One region of the Serratia sp. L9 genome, then DNA from elsewhere that is predicted to be linked to it. Evidence: predicted binding sites of a transcription regulator. Region 1 holds the regulator's gene; the other holds the start of a gene.
What was found. Region 1 encodes LexA, which represses DNA repair genes until DNA is damaged. Its sites were predicted from a motif close to TNCTGTATGTACATACAGNA; they were not measured.
Positions count from the first base shown of each region.

Region 2: mutH (DNA mismatch repair endonuclease MutH) is a predicted target of LexA. The motif match lies at 2,124-2,143, and genes of this name have one in related genera.

Region 1 covers NZ_CP192591.1:1,658,946-1,664,518, forward strand. Annotated here, with positions in the region: gene plsB (glycerol-3-phosphate 1-O-acyltransferase PlsB) at 1-1,759, opposite strand, end outside; gene ACQ86O_RS07800 (diacylglycerol kinase) at 1,901-2,269, shown strand; gene lexA (transcriptional repressor LexA) at 2,394-3,002, shown strand; partial or broken gene dinF (MATE family efflux transporter DinF) at 3,116-4,463, shown strand; gene ACQ86O_RS07815 (CsbD family protein) at 4,776-4,985, shown strand; partial or broken gene zur (zinc uptake transcriptional repressor Zur) at 5,098-5,573, opposite strand, start outside.
Region 2 covers NZ_CP192591.1:2,279,361-2,284,933, forward strand. Annotated here, with positions in the region: gene ACQ86O_RS10845 (NADP(H)-dependent aldo-keto reductase) at 1-38, opposite strand, end outside; gene ACQ86O_RS10850 (YgdI/YgdR family lipoprotein) at 211-429, opposite strand; partial or broken gene ACQ86O_RS10855 (TerC family protein) at 568-1,283, opposite strand; gene mutH (DNA mismatch repair endonuclease MutH) at 1,405-2,091, opposite strand; partial or broken gene rppH (RNA pyrophosphohydrolase) at 2,786-3,312, shown strand; partial or broken gene ptsP (phosphoenolpyruvate--protein phosphotransferase) at 3,325-5,569, shown strand.

The DNA.
Region 1 (5,573 bases):
CCACTTCGAACTTGTTCATGTTCAAAGCGTGATCCAGTAACTGGTCCGGCGTTTGTGTCGGTACGGTGACATCGCGCGCGTAAGGCACATTGCGCATCAGTTGCATGTAGCAATCCAACTGCTCCAGCAACTGCTCACGGGTGAGCGAACGCTGGCGTGAGGCCAGCAGCGCGGTTGAACAAAGGTTCATGGCGTTGGCAGCGGCGGCGTTGTTGATACGCACCATAATCTGCGCCGCCAGATCGTTGACCGCGGGCGTCAGCCAACTTGGACGTTGTGCTTCGATGGGGTCGATGGACTCGCGCCAATGCGGAACATGCTGGTTAAGATACGAGGTCAGCGGCAATGGCTCGCCAAAGTTCACGTAGCCCTGACCCAGATTGCGCAGCTTACGCAAGCCGCGCAACATCTGCAGCAGGCTCTCTTTCTCTTTGGTCGCCCCACGCAGCTCTTTGGCGTAAGTGCCCACTTCCATTACATGCTCATAACCGATGTAAATCGGCACCAGCGTAATAGGACGAGTGCCCCCGCGCAGCATGGCCTGAATAGTCATCGACAGGGTACCGGTCTTCGGTTCCAGCAGACGACCCGTGCGGGAACGCCCACCTTCGACAAAATACTCTACCGAATAACCACGGGTGAACAGCTCGCCGAGATATTCGCGGAAAACGGTGGAATAGAGTTTGTTGCCTTTGAAGGTTCGACGGATAAAGAAGGCGCCCAGACGACGGAAGATTGGCCCGGCAGGCCAGAAGTTCAGGTTAATCCCCGCAGCAATGTGCGGTGGCACCAGGCCTTGGTGGTAGAGCACGTAGGACAGTAACAGGTAATCCATATGGCTACGGTGGCAAGGCACATAGACTATTTCGTGACCATCTTGCGCCAATTGACGCACGCGCTCGGCGTTGGTGACATTGATACCCTGATACAGCCGGTTCCAGGTCCAGCTCAGCACGCGATCGGAGAGGCGCACCGTTTCATATGAGAAATCGGCTGCAATCTCTTCCATCAGCGCAATAGCGTTCTGTTGGGCTTTTTCGTGCGAGATCTTCTTGCTGCGCGCTTCGTCTTCGACCGCTTTTTCAATCGCTTTGGAAGCCAGCAGCTTATTGAACAGATCCTGGCGGGCTGGCAGACTAGGCCCAACGGCGGCCAGACGCAGACGTGAGAAGTGCATACGTGCCACGCGTGCCAGTTTCTGCGCTATGGTTTTATCTGTGCCGTGTTCGGTCGCCATGCGGCGCAAGGAAACGGTGTTGGAGAAACGGACAAAGCTGTCGCGCCCCAGCCACAATACGGCGAAGAATTTCTGCACACCGTTCAGCAGGCGCAAGTGCGGCGTGCCGTGGCCTTCGCGGCCCGGTGAGCGGCCAAACATGACCGACACCGGTAACATCTGGATATCGAGATCCGGATTGCTGCGGTGCAGATCCAGATAGTCGTGGAACAGTTTTACCGATTCTTCTTTCGGTGTGTAATAGCGGAATACGCGTGGGCCATCGTGGATGAACACGTGGCTTGGCAGTATGGTGCCATCGATTTCCAGCGGGTTAAGGGGATCGGGCAAATCCTGCGCCAGGCACTGGGCGCGCATGGTGAGCAAATCTGCCTTGGAATTATAAGGTAAAACGTACAGAATCGGCCGTGAGGGATCCAACCCTAACTCCGTTACCGGGTCTGAAGGGATAACCTTACTTCTTACCAACAGTTTTAGTGGTAAATTCAATAATTTATAATAGATTTTACGCCAACCTGACATAACAACGTGTAGCCTCTTGTTAGCAATGCGCCGCAAGCATACCAGAAACCGGGTAGCAGATCTGTGGTGTTGGCAAATCCAGCGCCTGAAGTGGCAATGGAAATACACATTCGAATTATGACTCACCTTTTGAGATTAAACATGGCAAATCAAGCAACCGGCCTGACACGCATCATTAAAGCTGCGGGCTATTCATATAAAGGATTAACCGCGGCCTGGCAGAACGAAGCTGCATTCCGCCAGGAACTGGTCGCAACCGTGGTGGCCATCATACTGGCGATTTGGCTGGATGTGGGTGCCATAGCGCGCATTTTATTGATCGGATCGGTGCTGCTGGTGATGATTGTCGAAATCCTCAACAGCGCCATTGAGGCGATTGTCGATCGCGTGGGGTCGGAATATCACGAACTTTCGGGGCGGGCAAAGGATATGGGGTCGGCGGCAGTCATGCTGGCGATTATTCTGGCGCTGTTTGTCTGGGGATCGGTGCTTTGGCAGCATTTTGTTTGAAAATGAAGCTATTAATGTTGCGAACCGGCGCGCTAATCCCTGATTTTTATTTATTCTTCGGTTCCCAATCCAGACTTACCTGTATATACTCACAGCAAGACTGTATAAACAAACAGGGGGCGGAATGAAAGCACTAACTACCAGGCAGCAAGAGGTCTACGACCTGATTCGCGATCATATTTCGCAAACGGGCATGCCACCGACGCGTGCCGAGATCGCAATGCGTCTGGGCTTCCGTTCACCAAATGCTGCAGAAGAGCACCTGAAGGCGCTGGCTCGTAAAGGCGTGATCGAAATCATCTCCGGCGCTTCACGCGGCATCCGCCTGCTGATGGAAGACGAAGAGGGTTTGCCGCTGGTAGGCCGGGTGGCTGCTGGTGAGCCGCTGCTGGCACAGCAACATATTGAAGGGCACTATAAAGTGGATCCCTCATTGTTTAAGCCTAACGCCGATTTCCTGTTGCGCGTGAGTGGCATGTCAATGCGTGACATCGGCATTCTGGACGGCGATCTGCTGGCAGTGCATAAAACTCAGGATGTGCGTAATGGGCAGGTGGTTGTCGCACGTATTGAAGATGAGGTCACGGTCAAGCGTTTGAGAAAACACGGTAATGTCGTTGAACTACTCCCAGAAAACAGCGAATTTCAGCCGATTGTGGTCGATCTGCGTCAGCAGAACTTCACAATCGAAGGATTGGCGGTGGGTGTGATCCGCAACGGCGACTGGATCTAAACATAACTCCCAGTACCGCTACCCATTGATAATCAATGGGTATATCGCCCCAGCTCTGGGGCGATGTCATTTCTGCACTACCCTCTATTTATCTAGTTACGGAACATATTGCTATGCGCCTGCTTTCAGCCTTCACCAGTGATGCCGACAAGGCTCTGTGGCGTCTGGCACTGCCGATGATTTTTTCCAATATTACCGTTCCTTTGCTAGGTCTGGTGGATACCGCTGTCATCGGTCATCTCGACAGCCCGGTCTATCTGGGCGGAGTGGCGGTAGGCTCGATGGCGACCAGCTTTCTGTTTATGCTGCTGTTGTTCCTGCGCATGAGCACCACCGGGCTGGCGGCACAGGCGTTGGGGGCAAAGGATCCGCAGCGGCTGGCCCGTGCTTTTATGCAGCCGCTATTGCTGGCGTTAGTGGCCGGGTTGGTAATTGTATTGTTGCGCACCCCGCTGATCACCCTGGCATTGAACATCGTCGGTGGCGATCGGGAAGTGTTGGCGCAGGCAAAACGGTTTTTGGAGATCCGCTGGCTTAGCGCCCCGGCGGCATTGGCCAATATGGTGCTGCTCGGTTGGCTGCTTGGCGTGCAGTACGTGCGTGCACCGGTAACCTTGCTGATTGTCGGTAACCTGCTGAACATTGTGCTGGATATCTGGCTGGTGATGGGGCTGGGCTGGAATGTGCAGGGCGCCGCCGCTGCCACGGTGATTGCCGAGTACGCTACGCTGTTGCTGGGGTTGTGGCTTTCATGGCGGGTTCTGCGATTGCGGGGTATCTCACTGGCGATGTTGCGTACCGCCTGGCGCGGTAATCTGCGCCGCCTGCTGGCACTTAACCGTGACATTATGCTGCGGTCGCTATTACTCCAACTGTGCTTTGCTTCATTAACCATTTTAGGGGCGCGCATGGGGGGAAGTGGTGGCGGTGAATGCGGTGCTAATGAATCTGCTGACTTTTACCGCCTATGCCCTGGACGGTTTTGCTTATGCGGTAGAGGCGCACTCCGGCCATGCCTATGGCGCACGGGACAGTCGCCAATTGCAGAAAGTATGGCGTGCTGCCTGCCGTCAGGCGGGTCTGGTAGCCTGTGGTTTTGCCGTCATTTATATCTTTGCCGGGCAGCAGATTATCGCGGGTTTAACCTCGCTGCCAGAACTGCGTGCCTTGGCAAATCATTATCTTCCTTGGCAGGTGGTGCTGCCTCTGGTAGGGGTCTGGTGCTATCTGCTGGACGGCATGTTTATTGGTGCCACCCGTGGCGCAGAAATGCGCAACAGTATGGCGGTGGCTGCTGCAGGCTATGGTCTGACTCTGTTCACCCTGCCGGTGCTGGGCAACCACGGTCTATGGTTGGCGTTGGCAGTGTTTTTAGCATTACGCGGGGCCGCTTTGGGTTGGATATGGCATCGTCATAGCGTGCAAGGCACCTGGTTCCAATCCCCGGTGAGTGGCAGATAGGTATTCTGCGTATTTATCAGATTAACTGATGGATCTGGTGCGGAATTTATATTTTGTTACAAGTGCTGTCGATGTTTTCAGGGCTTTTTCTCCCTGTTTTAGCAGAGTTTTTTGCTATTAAGATTTTTCCTATCCATGTTTAATGCTGTGATTTTGGCTGGATGCGTGATTAACCGCTATAGTTAATCACGTGGCTGGCGAATTAAGCCCGCGCTTAATTGGCAACAGGGTGCATTTATTACCCTCAAATCTTATTCAGTTAAGCCCAGCCAGATTTATCTAAAACTGACTAACACTGGTAACGGAGAGATTATGAACAAAGATCAAGCCGACGGTAACTGGAAGCAGTTTAAAGGTAAAGTGAAGGAAAAATGGGGCAAGTTGACCGATGACGATCTGACTGTCATTGAAGGGAAACGTGAACAGCTTGTCGGTAAAATCCAGGAACGCTATGGTTATCAGAAAGAGGTAGCCGAGAAGGAAGTTAAAGCCTGGGAAGATCACAGCAAGTATCGTTGGTAGCGCGATGAGCCGCCCATAATCGCGGCGCTACGGCACCATCCGGCCTTGGCAGTTATCCCCTGATGCCAAGGCTGCGGGAACAAGGATGTACCCGTCCTCTTAGACCATCCGCTTATTTTTTCTTTATCACAATGCTGTGATCATGGTCGCAATCGTGTTTGTTCTCACAAGCTTCTACTTCTATGCAAGCCGAACACAGGCCGTGGGCTTCTACCACGGTGTGACGTAATACAAAACCTGACTCCAGCGCGAGTTTCTTCAACGTATCTTCTACCCCTTCGGTGGTGCGCTCTGTCACCTGCCCGCAACGATCGCAGATAAACAATGCCGAGGTGTGCATCGGTTGCTCGAAGTGATGGCATAGCACATAGCTGTTGGCTGATTCCACGCGGTGAATAAAACCCTGTTCCAGCAAGAAATCCAGCGCGCGGTAAACCGTGGGGGTTTGGCTTGTGGTTCCGCTACGCGCAACAGATCCAGCAGATCGTAAGCGCTGATGGCACCGGGCTGCTCAGCCATCAGGCGTAACACTTCCAGCCGTTGCGGTGTCAGCCGCACGTTACGTTGCTGACAGAGCCGTTCCGCCTG
Region 2 (5,573 bases), 620 kb from region 1:
ACTTCTAAAGAACTGTGGGGAATACGGTGGTATTGCATTAACGGCCTTCCTTCAATGTTAGCGCTAAAACAGAAGCCAGAGATCCAACGGCGTAAACGCCTTTCTTGACTATAACCAAGCGAAGAGGATGGTGAAAGCGGATTCTAACTGCTTGATGGTATAGGCGGGCAGTGCCCCTGAGGGGGATCCATCAGGGGCAGGAAACTGGAATTAGCGTTCGATAACCTGAGAAACCTGATCGCCGTTGATCTGACGGCTATTGCCGTTCTCATCTTTATAGCTGATCAGGCCGGTGTCTTTATCGATCTGTGGTTTCCCCTGGGTCAGGATCATATTGCCATCTTTGGTTGCCATAACATAGTCGCTGGAACATCCTGTTAATCCGGCCACCATAATCAGTGCGGAAAGCGTCATTATCCATTTGTTCATCGTGCACACCTTATATGCATAGAATAATCATCTTTTGAGAGTAGCAAACTATGTAAAAAACGACCTTAAGATGAATCCCATCTGTCTAAGAGAAAATAACACTAAAAATAGGGCATACAGAATATGCCCCGGAGTGGGTCAATCAGCGCTGTGGCTCTTTTTGCCGCGTATCAGGTTAAGTGCTTCAACCGACATTGAGAAGAACATCGCGAAGTAGATGTAACCTTTCGGGATATGGATCTGGAAGCTTTCCAGCATCAACGTGAAGCCCACCAGGATCAGGAACGCCAATGCCAGCATTTTGACTGAAGGATGGCGGTTGACGAACTCACCGATTGGCCGGGCGGCAAACATCATCACGCCCACCGCGATCACGACTGCGGCCATCATGATAAACAGATGATCCGACAGGCCTACGGCGGTGATCACCGAATCCAGGCTGAAGATGATATCCAGCAACATAATCTGCACGATGGCACCGAAGAAACTGCTGACTTTGGTGTGAAGTTCTTCTCCTGAGCCTTCGATCGTTTCATGGATCTCTTTACTGGCCTTCCAGATCAAGAACAGCCCCCCAGCAGCAGGATCAAATCACGGGCAGAGACATTGTGATCCATCACGGTAAATAACGGTTGGGTCAAGCGGATCACCCAGGCGATCGAGGCCAGCAATGCCAGACGCATCAGCATGGCAGCCGCCAGACCGATACGGCGTGCCTTGTTCTGCTGTGCTTTCGGCAGTTTGGCCACCACCAGCGAGAGGAAAATAATGTTATCGATACCCAACACGATCTCAAGAATGGTTAGCGTACCTAACGCTAACCAGGCATTGGGATCCACAATCCATTCAAACATTGCCTGGAACACCTCAAGGAAAATAAAGCCGGATTATACGCATTTATTGAGAGGCTGGTACTGTTACCTAAACGCGGGGTAAACAGAGCTGCATTTCATACGTTTAGAACTAGACAAAATATTAAATAGAAAAATGCCGCGCCAATAGTGCCCCTGTGAAGTTCTTTTTCAGATAGAAACCGCGCGGCAGAGTCAGGATGGGTTGGCCCTGTTCGCCAATCGCTTCGGTCAGCGCTTTGTTATTGGCCGCCTTGGGCCGAAGTTGCAGCACTTCACCATGGCGTGCGGTGATACGTTCAACCTGGCCAAGAACGATAAGGTCCATCAGCTCTTCCCAATCGCGGCGTAGCATATCCTCTTCTTCCCGATTGGGCTGCCATAACAACGGCGAGCCAATGCGCCGCTGTGCCAGAGGAATTTGCCGCTCACCTTCAACCGGGATCCACAGCACGCGCGCCAGCTTGTGGCGCACATGGCTGCTCTCCCAGGTCACACCGCTGTTGCCGGTTAAAGGTGCCACACAGACAAAGGTGGTTTCCAGTGGTTTCCCGGCAGCGTCGATCGGGATGGTTTTCAACTCGATCCCCAGCTCGGGGAAATCCTGTTCCGGCTTGCTGCCCGCCATGGCGCCCAGATACAACTCCAGCAGCATGCCCACCCAGCCTTTATCACGCTTCAAATCCTTGGGGATAGCGATTTGCGCACGCGCCGCAAGCTCCCCGAGATTAAAACCGGCTAACGCCTGCGCACGTTCGAATAGCTGCTGCTCATTTTCTGGCGCAAGAGGAAGTGAGGACAAACACACCATAAATCAAGCCCATGAATTCTGGTTAAAAAACACACTGTATTTACTCACAGCCAAAAGTACCGGCGTGAGGTTGGGGAAAAGAATAATAGTAGCATGATTTTGCATGACTTTTTTCATCCGTGCCAGATGCGAAACGTTTTCAGTTTGCGTTTGTGCACGAATAGCCACCGACAATAAACAGGATCTTACACCTATTTATCCACAGATTTATGGGATAACCCAATTTTTACCGATCACTGGTTTGATTTACAGCCTTGACGCGGGGCTTTTTTGCGAATTTGGCGGTTTTATGCCTAACTCGGACGGATAATCTGTGGATAAAAACTGCGTTGGTGGATCTTTCGCCAGACAAAGATCCAAAGCGTGCACAGATCACATTTTCACCCTGTTCATAACTGGTTTTATAGGGTTAATTAATTGAATTTAAATATTAAATTTAATAATGAAAAAACAGGGGTTTTTAGGTTCAGCAGAGTTTTACCGGCTTATCCCTTGAGTTCTTCACACACCTATCCACAGAAAAAGTGAATAAAACCCGTCTGAAATATCGCGACATGTTTATAACTTTGCCATTATCTGTGAGTTATCCCAATGTTATCCGGGCCGAGGTGCCGCAAAGCAGTGGTTTACCGCCTGTAGCTTGTGTGAAACAATCAGGTTATCAATACGAATTTATGCTTATCGAGGTAGTCCGGTGATCGATGATGATGGCTACCGCCCGAATGTTGGTATCGTAATCTGTAATCGTCAGGGGCAGGTCTTATGGGCCCGCCGTTACGGTCAGCACTCCTGGCAGTTTCCCCAAGGGGGATCAACCCTGGAGAAACGCCTGAGCAAGCGATGTACCGTGAGCTGTTCGAAGAGGTGGGTTTGAGTAAAAAGGATGTGCGTATCCTGGCCTCAACCCGCAACTGGTTGCGTTATAAATTGCCAAAACGTTTGGTGCGTTGGGACACAAAGCCGGTTTGTATCGGCCAAAAGCAGAAATGGTTTCTGCTGCAGTTAATGTGCAATGACGCGGATATCAATATGCAACGTAGCAGTACGCCGGAGTTTGACGGTTGGCGTTGGGTGAGCTTTTGGTATCCGGTGCGTCAGGTGGTGTCGTTCAAACGCGATGTCTACCGCCGGGTCATGAAAGAATTTGCCGCCACCGTTATGCCAATGCAGGAACAGGCAGCGCAGCGGCAAAACCCCGCTTATCGCCGAAAAAGAGGTTAAGTCAAACGGACTATGCTCACGCGCTTGCGAGAAATTGTTGAGAAAGTGGCCGCGGCGGCCAGTCTGACAGATGCGCTGGATCTTTTGGTCAATGAAACCTGTCTGGCGATGGATACCGAAGTCTGCTCCATTTATCTGGCAGATAACGACCGCCGTTGTTACTACCTGATGGCGACGCGGGGGTTGAAAAAACCGCGTGGGCGAACTATTGCCCTGGCCTTCGACGAAGGTGTCGTAGGCCTGGTGGGGCGTAAGGCTGAGCCGATCAACCTGGCCGATGCGCAAAGCCATCCCAGCTTCAAATATATTCCGCAGGTTAAAGAGGATCGTTTTCGATCCTTCCTCGGGGTACCGATTATCCACCGCCGTCAACTGCTTGGCGTTTTGGTGGTGCAGCAACGCGAGCTGCGTCAGTTTGACGAAAGTGAAGAGTCCTTCATGGTTACCCTGGCCACGCAAATGGCCGGGATCCTTTCGTTATCACAGCTCAACGCCATTTTTGGTCAGTATCGCCAGACCCGCATCCGAGCGCTGGCGGCTTCACCTGGGGTTGCGGTAGCGGAAGGCTGGCAAGATAGCAGCCAACCTTCTCTCGATCAGGTCTACAGGGCGTCTACGCTGGATACCGTCAGCGAGCGTGAGCGCCTCACCCAGGCATTGGAAGAAGCCGGGGCCGAGTTCCGCCGTTTCAGCAAACGCTTCTCCGCCAGCTCGCAAAAGAGAGCGCGGCGATCTTCGATCTCTATTCTCACCTGCTCAACGATGCCCGCCTCAAGCGTGAACTGTTTGCGGAAATAGACGCCGGTTCGGTGGCGGAATGGGCGGTAAAACAGGTGATTGAAGCCTTTGCCGCCCAGTTTGCCACTCTGCAAGACACCTATATGCGTGAGCGAGCCAGCGATCTGCGTGCGCTCGGGCAGCGTCTGTTATTCCATCTTGACGACACCACCCAGGGGGCAACCCAATGGCCAGCCCGTTTTGTGCTGGTGACCGATGAACTGACTGCAACCCTGCTGGCGGAATTGCCACGGGATCGTCTGGCTGGCGTGGTGGTACGGGACGGTGCCGCCAACTCTCACGCCGCGATCCTGGTGCGGGCCATGGGGGTGCCGACGGTGATGGGGGCAGATATCCAGCCCACATTACTGGCCCAGCGGATGCTGATTGTTGACGGCTATCGTGGCGAGCTGCTGGTGGATCCGGAACCGGTTCTGGTGCAGGAATATCAACGCCTGATCAGCGAAGAGCTGGAACTCAGCAAGCTGGCAGAAGATGACGTTGAACAGCCGGCAGAATTGAAAAGCGGCGAGCGAGTCCAGGTGATGCTGAACGCTGGCCTGAGCCCAGAGCACGAGCAATTGCTCGGCGGGCGGGTTGACGGCGTTGGTCTGTATCGCACCGAGATCCCGTTCATGCTGCAAAGCGGCTTCCCTTCGGAAGAGGAGCAGGTGGCGCAATATCAGGGCATGCTGCAACTGTACCCGCACAAGCCGGTAACGCTGCGCACGCTGGATATTGGCTCAGACAAGCAACTGCCTTATATGCCGATCAGCGAAGAGAACCCCTGCCTCGGCTGGCGCGGGATCCGTATTACGCTCGACCAGCCGGAAATCTTCCTGATCCAGGTGCGTGCGATGCTGCGTGCCAATGCAGGCACCGGCAATCTGGGGATCCTGTTGCCGATGATCACCAGCCTGGAAGAGGTCGATGAAGCCAAGCGTCTGATCGACCGCGCCGGGCGAGAAGTTGAAGAGATGCTGGGGTATGAAATTCCCAAGCCGCGCATTGGCGTCATGCTGGAAGTGCCGTCGATGATCTTCCTGATCCCCTACCTGGCCGCGCGCGTAGATTTTATCTCGGTAGGCACCAACGATCTGACCCAGTATCTGCTGGCAGTCGATCGTAATAACACCCGTGTTGCCTCGCTTTACGACAGCCTGCACCCAGCCATGTTGCAGGTGCTGAAACTGATTATCGATCAGGGGACGGCGGCAGGGCTACAGGTCAGCTTATGCGGTGAGCTGGCTGGCGATCCTATGGGGGCTCTGCTATTAGTGGGAATGGGCTATCGTAATCTGAGTATGAACGGGCGCAGTGTGGCACGTATCAAATACCTGCTGCGGCATATCGAGTTAGCCGATGCGCAAACTCTTGCTCAACGGGTATTGAGTGCTCAGATGACCACTGAGGTTCGCCATCAGGTGGCGGCATTTATGGAGCGTCGCAGCATGGGGGGTTAATTCGTGGTGGCCGTTGATACG